One region of the Pseudoalteromonas sp. SWYJZ12 genome, then DNA from elsewhere that is predicted to be linked to it. Evidence: predicted binding sites of a transcription regulator. Region 1 holds the regulator's gene; each other region holds the start of a gene.

Region 1 (4,216 bases):
CCTAAATCTTCTACAACGCGTAAAGCAACCGACTTTCCAGAACCAGAACGGCCGCTTATGATAATTAACTCCATTTAACACCCTTTATAAAACTATGATTGATTGACAATAACTTGGTAAAGCTCAGTATCTGATTTTGCACTGCGTAACTGTTTACAAAAATCTTTGTTGTTTAGTTTATCAGCAATGGTTGCTAGAGTCTTTAAGTGCTGCTGGTTATCGCCATCTGGTACGATGAGTGCGACGAAAATATCAACAGGGCGATTATCGATTGCATCAAAATTTATTGGAGTTTCGCTAACGAGTACTAAAGCCAAAGGCTCTTCTGCACCGCTCATTCTTCCATGAGGAATGGCAATGCCACGCCCTATACCTGTACTACCGAGTTTCTCTCTGCTCATTAAAGCATTAAGAATATCTTGTTGCGGTAAATACGGAAGTTTGTCGTGAGCAAGTTCGCTAATGAACTCTAAAATTCTTTTTTTGCTATTAAAAAGGACCGCAGCTTTGCTGCAGTCCTGGCATATAAGTGAGCTTAATTTCATCATATTAGTGTCGAGCAAGCTTCTCTTTGTGTTTAATTACTTGTCGATCGAGCTTGTCGATCAACGAGTCAATGGCGGCATACATATCTTGATGTTCTGTAGAGGCAAATAGCTCAGCACCGCTTACGTGTATGGTGGCTTCTGCTTTTTGATTTAATTTTTCTACATCGAGAATGACATGAACATTATTAATATGATCAGAGTGTCTTTCTAGCTTCGCAAATTTGGTATTAATATAGTCTCTTAGTGAATCGGTTAATTCTACGTGACGACCAGTTAAGTTTAGTTGCATAAGCATTACCCTCTTTTTTTGCGTCTTAAATCAAACTTTTACGTTGATTTGACGGTGGAATAGCCAGAGATTCGCGGTATTTTGCGATTGTACGTCTCGCTACTTTAATTCCTTGCTCAGCCAATATATCCGCTATTTTGCTATCACTCAATGGTTTTGCTGAGTTTTCTGCTGCGATTAATTTTCGGATAAGCGCACGGATTGCTGTAGATGAACATTCACCACCGTTTTCGGTGCTTACATGGCTTGAGAAAAAATATTTAAGCTCAAATATACCACGGGGTGTGTGCATATACTTTTGGGTTGTTACGCGCGAAATTGTTGATTCGTGCATTTCTACCATTTCAGCAACATCATTTAAAACCATTGGTTTCATGGCTTCAGGACCGTGTTCAAAAAAGCCTTGTTGTTGCTTAACAATACAATTTGTTACTTTTAATAGCGTGTCGTTTCTACTTTCTAAGCTTTTAATAAACCATTTAGCTTCTTGTAAATGCGAGCGAATAAACTGGCTGTCACCACTGGATTTTACAGTGCGAGACATTGCCGCGTATTGGCTATTAACACGAATTTTAGGCATGCTATCTGGGTTTAACTCAACAACCCAGCGGCCTTTAATTTTTTTAACTGACACATCAGGAATAACATACTCAGATTCTTCTCTTACAATAGTATCTGCAGGTTTAGGGCTAAGAGTATGTATTAATGTCATTACTTCTTTAAGCTCTTCTTCTTTGAGCTTAGTTTTCTTCATTAATGTACGATAGTCACGAGCAGCTAATAAATCAATATGCTCGGTTAAAATCATTTTTGTTTCATTAATGTAAGGTGTTTCTTTATCAAACTGGTTAAGCTGAATACACAAACACTCTTGTAAACTACGTGCAGCAATACCAACAGGATCAAACAGTTGGATGCGTTTTAATACAGCTTCAATTTCATCAAGTTCGACTTCGTTATCATCTTCGTTTTCTTGATTAAAGCTTTCTAAAATCTCTTCGCAGCTTAGTGTTAAAATACCTGAATCATCGACGGCTTCTACAATAGCAATAGCAATAGCTTCGTCTGTAGGGCTAAATGGCGTTAGTTGTAACTGCCACATTAAATACTCATGGAGCGTTTCAGTAGAGGCACCTTGGTATATTGATTCGTCTTCAGGCATCGGACCCGATGATGCTGCTGGGGCGGCACTCATGTACTCATCCCAACTAACATCCATAGCCATGTCGTCACTTAGCGTGTCTTTTGCAAGTGCTTCACCACTATCTTGTTCATATTCGCTTGGAGCATCATCGGCAGATGCGCTAACAGTTATGTCATCTGTATCTGCTTTTTGCTCGTTTTTACCTGCAGCGTCTTCGGAATAGTCTGCTTCTTCAACCTCTAATAGCGGGTTGCTGTCGAGAGCTTCTTGTATTTCTTGCTGGAGATCCAATGTACTGAGTTGCAACAAACGAATAGCTTGTTGCAACTGTGGAGTCATTGTAAGTTGCTGGCCCATGCGCAGCTGTAGTGATTGCCTCATGTATCTCTAACAATCCTTTTATGTTGTTATAATTAATACTAGCAGATGCTTAAAGACATGGCGTAAATGTTACAGCCTAAATTGCTCGCCTAAGTAAACATCGCGTACTGTTTTATCATTTAATACGTGTTCTGGAGTACCTGATGCAATCAGCTCCCCATGAGAAACAATGTAGGCTTTTTCACAAACATCAAGGGTTTCTCTTACGTTATGATCGGTAATTAATACACCAATCCCACGATTTTTGAGATGTTCTATTATTTTCTTTATGTCTAATACCGAAATCGGGTCAACACCTGCAAATGGTTCATCTAGTAATATAAATTTAGGATCTGCTGCCAGCGCACGTGCTATTTCCACACGACGACGTTCGCCACCCGACAATGCCATACCTTGGCTATCACGAATGTGTTGTATGCTAAATTCATCTAATAATTTATCGAGAGTGTCTTCTCTAGCTTGTTTATTTAACTCTTTGCGCGTTTCTAAAATGGCCATTAAGTTTTGATAAACAGTCAGCTTTCTGAATATTGAAGACTCTTGCGGTAAGTAGCCAATGCCTAATCTAGCACGACTATGCATAGGTAAAAGAGTAATATCGTTATCGTCTATCGATATTTTACCTTTGTCGCTAGGTACAAGTCCTACTATCATATAAAACGTGGTGGTTTTACCTGCGCCGTTAGGGCCAAGTAAGCCAACAATACTGCCAGCTTTGACTTCAAGGCCGACGTTTTTTACAACTTCACGGCCTTTATAGCTCTTTGCTAATAGCTCTGCTTTTAATGTGCTCATGGTTGACCTTTGTCGCTTTTTTTACTTTTTTTAGTCTCGATTGGCACTAAAATTGTGTGAACGCGGTCAGTTGAGTTTTCATCTTTTTCGGCACTGATTAGCTGCTGCTCTATATCGTAGGTAATGCTTTTAGCATTTATTTTTTGTCCCGCTTGCGATACTTGTGCATTACCAACAAGCGTTAAAAAACGCTTAGATACATCATAACGTACTTCGTCAGCACTGGCGCTCATAGTCGTGCCATCTGATTGCTTTTCTTCAAAGTGCGCAGGGCTACCTGTAGCAATTAATAATTGTTTATTATCACCAAGTTCATCGCGTTTATGTACTTCTAAGCGGTCGGCTGTGATACGGCGATTACCGTGAATAATTTCAACATTTTTCTCAAAAATCCCGACATTAGCTTTTAATTGACCTTCTTGCTTATCGGCGCTTATTGAAATTTGATTTGCAGTCGGTTGCGTGTTTTGCTCGGCAGCACTACTATTAAACGCTAGTATAAGTGTAGGAATAATAAGTGATTTTAATATTTTATTGGTCATAATATATGGTTCGCGTATGGTTAATTAGTTTTATCACTTCGGTTTTTAAGTCGGCTTCTAGGCCTTTACCAGTGATTTTTAAATTGGGTCCAGTGATGATAACGGGTTGCTCCGAACGCATTGTTAATAGCTTTATATCTACCTGAATATTATCAGCATTGATTTTGTCTATCATGGCGTTATCGGTTAAGTTTTTGGCAACCACATTGCCTTCTAAAATTAATTGTTTGTCTTCGTATAATGTTGCTTCGTCTGCATTTATTTGCCACGTTTGCTTTTCGTTATATAAAGTAAAAATAGGTTTTTCAAAAAACGTAAAACCTAATTGTTGATATAGCTCCATTTTAGCCGCAGTGACTTTGTGGCTAATTTTACCTTGTTCGTCATAGGCTGTTTGTTTGAGTTCAATGGCTATGTAATCAGGCTTGGCAATAACTTCAGGCTCAGTCTGAGGCACAATATTTGTTTGTGTAAAATAAGGGTACCAAAGCCAAACCATACAGCTAATGAATAAAAC
Region 2 (4,216 bases), on a different contig from region 1:
TCTGATGTGAGTATTTCGGGATTGTCGTGGCTATTACGTCGCTCAAAGGTTTGCTTTGAGCCAATTCGATAAACAATGCCCGGCTCTATTCGCCCTGCACGTCCTGCTCGCTGCACAGCAGACGAGCGCGATATGCTTTGTGTTGTGAGCTCTGTGACCCCTGTTTTTAAATTAAAGGTCGCTGCACGGCGCTTGCCGCTGTCAATTACAATGCGTATGCCTTCAATAGTTAAACTGGTTTCGGCTACATTGGTGGTAAGCACTACTTTGCGCATACCGTTTGGTGCAGGAGCAATAGCAGCTTGCTGATTAGCTTTATCTTGCTCGCCAAATAGCGTTGCTACTATGCAGTTACTGGGTAAATCGCTCAGTGCTTGCTGCACGCGTAGTATTTCAAATTGCCCAGGTAAAAATACCAATGCGCTACCTGTTTGCTCATTAAGTGCTTGTTTTATTATGGTAGGAATTGCATCAAGCCAACGGCTTTCATCTTTTATGGGTATGTATACTTCGTCTATTGGGTAGCTGCGACCGCTTGATTGAATTACAGGGCAGTCAAAAAACGCTGTATAACGCTCAGTATCAAGAGTTGCCGACATAAGCATAATGGTTAAATCTTCACGCAGCGCACTTTGGGTCTCGAGCGCAAAGGCAAGTGAGGTATCGGCTGCAATTGAACGCTCATGAAATTCATCAAATATCAGTAAATCAATATCGCTTAATTCGGGGTCGTTTTGCAGCATGCGCGTTAGCATGCCTTCGGTGACTATTTCGAGGCGCGTATTAGCACTTACTTTACTCTCACCCCTAATCCGCAAGCCCACACTTTGCCCAACACTTTCGTTTTGGCACTTTGCTAGGTAGCTGGCAATATTACGAGCAGCTAAACGGCGAGGCTCTAGCATTACAATACGTTTAAAATGCCCATCGCGCATTAGTTGCAGCGGCAACCACGTAGATTTACCCGCACCAGGCGGCGCTTGTAATAACGTAATAGGATTACTTTGTAATGTAGTAACGAGTTGTTGATATATGTCTTGAACAGGCAGCACAGCTATTTACCCTAAATTGCTTTGCAGGCATTGTAACAAAAAACCGCAGCGACGCTGCGGTTGATATTTGATATCTTAAACTAGTTTGATGATGGGCAATTTTGATTACCGTATATAACCTTTACTTCACCATCACCATATTCACAAAAGTATTTATCTGCATCCATACCAGTTCCAGCCCATTGCTTTATAAGTGGTGAAGCAGATGCTGTTGTCGACAAAAAAACAAACGATAACATTACTAATAAGCCAACTTTTCCCATTCTATATTCCATCCCTTTTAAGATTTTAACTCGATTCGCGATAATAACTCTAAATGAAATAAAGTAAATATTTAGAAATCCAGAGCCCTAACTTTAATACTCCACATATATTAACTACCCGATACTAATCTAATTCGCTCTGCAGGCACTCGTAATTGATCCATTAAGTAAATTTTAAATGGTGCTTCGTAAGGTTGCTCATCAACCGCTTTTTGCATGCACAAAAGCCATGCGTCACTTTGCTCAATTCCTACATGTAAATGTTTGTGCGCTTGAGGAATGTTAATACTGCCAAAATGTTCAGCGTATAATTTAGGACCACCTAACCAGCCCGACAAAAAGTAAGCGAGCTTTTTACGTGATGCCGATAAGTCTTTTGAATGCATACTCCTTATATGCTCAGCCTCTTTTAAAGCGTCCATATTATCGTAAAACGCATTCACCAATTGTGTAATACCTGCTAACTCACCTGCCATTTTGTATGAGCAGTCACCCACTCCGTATTCACACGTTTTTGTATTCATAACTCACTCAGGTTAACTACTTTGTTTAATACCTGCATATTAGCTTAAAACAAAAATTTAAGAATGAGTTACATCAAAGCGGCGTAACTTATGTCAGCAATAATTACAGGCTGCTATGTATATTTTTTAATAAATAGCGCAATATTAAAAACAAAATCGCTCAACATAAAAATATAACCAACTGATAATAAAAACAATAAAACCATTATTATTCCTTGGTACAAGGCTTGCTACTTTATAACTGACAGTTAATTCACTAACCTAAAGTAAGGATAAACTTATGAACAGCGATCGTATCGAAGGTAATTGGAAAGAACTTAAAGGTAAGGCTCAACAAAAATGGGGCGATCTTACCAACGACGATTTAGATAAAATTGAAGGTAGCCGTACAGAGCTAGTTGGTAAAATCCAGCAGCAATACGGTAAATCTAAAGAAGAAGCAGAGCGTGAAGTTGATGAGTTTGAAAAAGGTCGTTAAACCGCGTTAACCGCTTTTAAAAAAACCGCCATTTGGCGGTTTTTTTGTTTAAGCTGTAGGTTATTTAGCTACGCTTTTAATTGGTTACCAATCGGTAACTGCCTAATACGCTTTCCGCACGCTGCAAAAATAGCATTACATAATGCTGGCGCATAAACTGGTGTAGACGGCTCGCCTACTCCTGCTGGTGGTGCATCACTTTGTACAATTTCAACTTCAATCTCAAGAGGTGAGTCGCTCATACGCGGTACACGATAATCATGAAAGTTACTTTGCTGTACGCGCCCTTTATCAAAGGTAATACCATCGCTGATTGCAGTTGTAATACCGTAAATAGAGCCACCTTGGGTTTGGTTTTTAACGGTGTCGGTGTTTACAACCGTACCCGCATCAATGGCAACCCACGACTTAATTACTTTTAAATCGCCAGCATCCGACACTTCTACTTCAACTACCGTAGCTACGTAAGTTAAAAAGCTTCTGTGTGCTGCTATTCCTAAACCTCGACCTTTAGGAAGCTCTCGCCCCCATTTACTCATGTCAGCTACTTTTTCAATAACACGGCGCAGTCTGCCAATATCTAGAGGATAAACCGCTTTATCGCCACCGTAATTATCGTATGTGGCATTTTGCTCAGTTACATCAACAATGCGACTCGGACCTATCGTGTCTAGTAAATAGTCTTTTTGGTCGCGACCGGCTTTATGCGCTGCTTCGCCAATAAATGACTGAATAGCAAAGGCATGAAAAATATTTGATACAGAGCGCATCCAACCAATTCGTGCTTTGGCTTGCGCATCACCGTTTTCTAACTTCATGTTAGGTGTGTTAATAGGGTTATCGGTAAATCCTAAGCGCAGTTCAAAGCTTCCCGGCGTAGTCGCCCCTTCTGAAAAGGTAGAGGTAATAGGTGAAAACGCGGTGCGATGTAAATAAGATTCTATAGCGCCATTTTTATCTAGTGATGCTTCAATGTGCTGAGCCGAAACTGCATGGTAAAAACCATGTTGTATGTCGTCTTCACGCGTCCATTGCACACGAATAGGTTTGCCTACTTTCATTGAAAGGTAAGCTGCTTCTGCTGAAAAGTCAGGTTTTGACTTACGCCCAAAACCGCCTCCTAACATGGTAACGTGAACATTAATTTTGCTCTCATCCATGCCAAGCATTGCAGCCACTGTTTTCATATCGGCTTGTGGATTTTGCGTAGCAGCCCATATATCAACACTGTCTTTGTTGTACATAGCAGTTGCACAAGGCGGCTCCATTGGTGCTTGAGCAAGATGCGGCGCGTAATAATCAGCTACGAGTTTATTGCTCGATTTAGCCAACACGCCCATGGCATCGCCTTTATCACGTATGTTTGCCTGTGGAGTTTGTACTGTTTTTAATAATGACTTTTTAAATTCTTCTGAATTGTAATCGCCATTTTTGCCATCATCCCACACCACTTTTAATGCTTTACGCCCTTGCCATGCAGCCCATGTGTTTTTAGCTATAATCGCAATGCCACCTTTTGGCTGAAACTGCGGTGCGCCTTTTGGTGCAGGTATTTCAATAACATCTATAACGCCGTTTATCGCTTTTGTAGCACTGGCATCAAATGACTTAACAACACCGCCTACTACCGGCGGGCGTTCAATTATAGCCACCAGCGCTTGTGGTTCGCGTACATCGGCTGCAAATATAGCTTTTCCTGTTACTAAATCGGCTAAATCTATGTGCGCCATGCCGGTATTAATGTAGCGCCATTCTTTGCGTGTTTTAAGTGTTAGTTTGTCAGCTTCTGGTGGCGTTATTGTAAATGCTAAGTCGATTAAATCTTTATAAGTAAGCGATTTACCTGAGCTGTGTGTAACAACGTGTTGATTAGCAGTACAGGTTTGCGGGTCAACATTC
Region 3 (4,216 bases), on a different contig from region 1:
TTGCAGTAATATAGAAGACCTTCCTAGTGATACAAAAATCACCTTTAGTGCAGGGGCCTCTGTAAGTGGCCCTTTAAAAAGCACACTAGATGTTCTTATTAAACATGCAGATAAATTACTTTATAAAGCAAAAGAAAACGGAAGAAACCAAGTCGTTGTTGATTAAATAAGCACAGCTAAAAGTATTGGCTCATTTACTTGACTAAAGTCCGTCTAAAACCATCTGTTTAATTTTATGTGCTTTTACAAAATGATCTAATTTATGGGTGTGTATCCACCAAGTAGCGGCCTCCATAAGTAGCTCTGGGTCGTCGTTTTTATTGGCAAAAAATGCATAAAAAGAAAGCCCTACATTTTCGCCTTTAGCTGCTATTTTTTTATCGCACACGGTAATTATTTTTGCTCTTAGTTCTTCCCTCATACATACCTTTAATCATATTAATGCTGTATTACTGAAATACGCCATTTAAAACGCTAACGATTAGCTGCAAAAGGCTTCTATCAACCAAGCCATGATTCTCAAGCTCTTTATTAGGCGTATTTACTTTTGCAGCTTTGCATTCATTATCTAATGTCTCATTTTTACGTGTATCGGTTTCGTATGCAATATCTGCTTGTTCCATACATTTTGCCGAGCCTGCGTAAGGCTGCGCCGCACAAGCGCTTAGTAATAAAAAAAGTGGAATTGCTATCAATAATTGTTTCATAACTAATCCTATTTTTACGCAACTTATTTAATTTAAATTACAGCTGTAAGTTAGCCTATTTACTTTCTACCACCATTACAAAAAATTCAAAAAAGAACGTACCGATAATATCAAAAAAAGTGTCATTTTTTTCATCCTTTTTAATTTGTGCGCTAATGCATTGATTATAAACTTCTGAGCTTGTTTGAGCGCCATTTCGATCAACCGTTTCAGCCTCTTCAATGCATAAGTTAGGGTCAGAACGTGGGGCTGTACTACAGGCACTTAGTAAAGCGCACAGCAATAATGCGGCGATGGGGCTTTTTATGTTCATCCTTAAACTATCCTATTAAGTTAACGTGCTACCTGCATTTATACCGATTGATATTATATGTGGGAGTAATACATATAGATTGTACCTAAATAATGTTGCTACTTTATCACTGCAATAAAATAAACAACCAGTAAATATTTGTAAGGTTCTGTAGGAATTTATACTCCTTTTATAATTGAACTACGTAAAAGCCTGAAATTATTGCATTCATATCACTGTAAAATTTACAGTGATAGCAGCCTAGAAATAAAAAATCAAAATAAAAGCAATAAAATACATCAACTTAATATTTGGCATTTAGTTTGCTAGTTTTAGTGATATAAGCAAATAAATTGTAAAAGGACTAGTTATGAATATTTTTGAAGCACTACGTCATGACCATGACAAACAACGAGAATTAGTAGATGCGCTTATTCAAACGCACGGCGACACAGAGCAGCGCCACACGCTAATGGACGAGCTAAAAACAGAATTAGAACAACACGCAAAATTTGAAGAACGTTACTTTTACAATCCACTTATGTTTGATGACTTAACTCATGAAAAAGCGCGCCACAGCGTAGCTGAACATCACGAAATTGATGAATTAATTGAACAACTTGAAGATACCGAAATGAGCTCGTCTGCATGGTTAGTTGCAGCTAAAAAACTGCATCATTTAGTACATCATCATTTAAGCGAAGAAGAACACGAAGTATTTCAATTAGCGGGTAAAGCACTAACCGAAGGGCAAAAACAAAGCTTGGCAAAGCAGTATAATGATGCAATGCACTAATACTTTTTATTTGTGAGTAACTTTACTCACAAATAATTGAACCACCTTATATACACTCCCTTGTGTACTATTGGTTATAGGCCACTTGGCTTATAACCATTTTTTAAGCCTATGTGCTAACTCTTCTCTAGTAAGGGTGCTTCTGTCGGATCAAAAATTCGATACGCCACTAGCTTTAAACCATCGTTAATAAAAAACCACACCAAAGCATATGCCCACACAGCAAGTGCCCATCCCCATCCTAGTGGGGTCATAAACACCCCATAAACAGCAATAAGTGTTGCTATAACTTGCGTGCCAAATACGGCGACCATTAATATAGCAGACGGTTTAATAGACCAAAATGGACCTCGGGTACGCGCTAAAAATATAGTCAAATGCCCTGCTACAGAAAGTAATAAGTACATTAATGTTTGAAGATGAGGACGGTCGAGTTCAAATACTTTATCTCCTAAGTAAAATAAACCAAAGGCTGCAATTGGCCCTACAATTCCCAGCACAGATGCAATACCTAAAACGAGCCGCATATTCCATGTTTCGGGCTTATTTTGATAATGCACATTGTCGTATGCAATAGACAAAATGGCGGCATCGTTAAGTAAAGCAAGCATCACAATCATGACTGCTGTTAACGGATAAAAGTTAAAAATTAATATCGCCATTGTCATAAAAAGTAATACGCGCAGTGTTTCAGCAACCCTGTAAATAGCGTAACTGTTCATGCGTTGAAATATTTTTCGGCTTTCTTTAACTGCATCAATAATAACCGACAAGCCATCGGTCATTAACACGATTGATGCTGCTGACCGCGCTGCATCTGTAGCGCCCGATACAGCAATGCCACAGTCAGCTTTTTTAAGTGCTGGCGCATCATTTACGCCATCTCCTGTCATACCAACAATGTGCCCTCTATGCTGAAGCACATCAATAATATGGTATTTATGCTCAGGAAATACTTGTGCGAATCCGTCAGCGCTCTCGATTGAGTCATCTAACTGTGTGGCTTGATGATGCTCAGTTGCACCAAATCCACTAGCATCAAGAATGTTTGTCCCTAAACCCAGTTTACTTGCAGTTTCGCGCGCAATGGCCACTTGATCGCCCGTGACCATTTTAACGCTCATACCCATTTCTTTTGCATCGGCAATGGTTTGTATTGCTTCTTCACGCGGTGGATCAAAAAGCGGCAATACACCTATAAATTGCCATTTACCTTGCTCGTCTGTTTTAGCAACCGCTAAAGAGCGAAACCCACGCGCTGCAAATTCATCTATCGATGCCTCAACTTGAGTTTTAACTGCCTCAATATTAGCCGATAAAGCTAAAATAACCTGCGGTGCACCTTTGGTCACTTTAAACGTTTTGCCATCAGCATTTTTAATTAATGCTTCAGTACGTTTGCTCACAGGATCAAATGGCTGAAAATGCTCTATATGATAAGAATCTAGATGCTGCTCAGCTTTTACACTTTGTAATACTGCTAAGTCAATCGGATCGTTATTTTCTGAGCGAGATGCTAATGCCGCGTACAATATAACTTGCTCAGCAGAGCCTTTATTTATTGAGTTTTCGATATAAAACGGGTCACCTAACGTTAATAGGTTTTGTGTCAATGTGCCGGTTTTATCGGAACACAAAATATCAACACCTGCTAGCTCTTCAATTGCAGCTAAACGCGTTACAACCACTTGCTTTTTAGCCAATAAACGAGCGCCTACAGCCATAGTAACTGATAGCACTGTTGGCATTGCAACTGGTATTGCAGCAACAGTTAATACCAGTGCAAACTGCAATGTGGTGATCATTGGATCATCGCGAAACAAAGCAACAATAACTATAAGCAGTACTAAAGCCGCAGCAAGCATTATTAAATAATTACCAATTTTAAGCACTGCACGCTGAAAATGACTTGCGGTTCGCTCCCCTTGCACTAACTGTGCTGTTTTACCAAAAAAGGTATTAGCGCCGGTTGCGTATACTATTGCCTCTATTTCACCTTGGCGAATAATAGAGCCCGAATAAACAGTTTCACCCGCCGACTTTACAACCGGTAACGACTCACCCGTAAGTGATGATTGATCTACTTCTACTGAATCACCATCGAGCAAACGCGCATCTGCAGGCACTATATCGCCCATCCGCATTCTAATAACATCACCTGGTACAAGCTCGCTGGCATTTAAATTTTGCCATTGAGTATCGCGGCGAACGCGTGCTTTGTTGGCTAATTTTGCTTTTAATGCGGCAATTGCATTACCCGCTTGATGCTCTTCCCAAAAGCCAACCAATACGTTGGACAACAATAATACAAGAATAATAAAAAAATCAGCCCAGTGCTTAGCAAGCGCCGATAAAATAATAGCAGCCTCGATCATCCACGGTATTGGTCCCCAAAAGTAAGATAAAAATTTGAGTAGTAGG

The links. The regulator sigma-54, encoded in region 1, starts transcription at its own class of promoters, with help from an activator protein. The targets are predictions, from matches to a motif close to GTTGGCACGNNNNTNGNNT.
Region 2: the regulator sigma-54 is predicted to act here: its motif matches at 2,054-2,072, upstream of I6F42_RS17285 (CsbD family protein).
Region 3: the regulator sigma-54 is predicted to act here: its motif matches at 1,310-1,328, upstream of I6F42_RS11185 (hemerythrin domain-containing protein).

What each region holds. Positions count from the first base shown of each region.
Region 1 is NZ_JADYXH010000005.1:90,614-94,829, forward strand. It holds gene rapZ (RNase adapter RapZ) at 1-74, opposite strand, end outside; gene ptsN (PTS IIA-like nitrogen regulatory protein PtsN) at 93-545, opposite strand; gene hpf (ribosome hibernation promoting factor) at 550-837, opposite strand; gene I6F42_RS08385 (RNA polymerase factor sigma-54) at 863-2,362, opposite strand; gene lptB (LPS export ABC transporter ATP-binding protein) at 2,432-3,157, opposite strand; gene lptA (lipopolysaccharide transport periplasmic protein LptA) at 3,154-3,699, opposite strand; gene lptC (LPS export ABC transporter periplasmic protein LptC) at 3,689-4,216, opposite strand, start outside.
Region 2 is NZ_JADYXH010000021.1:56,650-60,865, reverse strand. It holds gene hrpB (ATP-dependent helicase HrpB) at 1-1,052, opposite strand, end outside; gene I6F42_RS17295 (hypothetical protein) at 1,133-1,315, opposite strand; gene I6F42_RS17290 (group II truncated hemoglobin) at 1,426-1,839, opposite strand; gene I6F42_RS17285 (CsbD family protein) at 2,120-2,317, shown strand; gene I6F42_RS17280 (xanthine dehydrogenase family protein molybdopterin-binding subunit) at 2,386-4,216, opposite strand, start outside.
Region 3 is NZ_JADYXH010000008.1:33,421-37,636, forward strand. It holds gene I6F42_RS11165 (GGDEF domain-containing protein) at 1-166, shown strand, start outside; gene I6F42_RS11170 (DUF6500 family protein) at 203-421, opposite strand; gene I6F42_RS11175 (hypothetical protein) at 450-707, opposite strand; gene I6F42_RS11180 (hypothetical protein) at 763-1,020, opposite strand; gene I6F42_RS11185 (hemerythrin domain-containing protein) at 1,370-1,795, shown strand; gene I6F42_RS11190 (plasma-membrane proton-efflux P-type ATPase) at 1,912-4,216, opposite strand, start outside.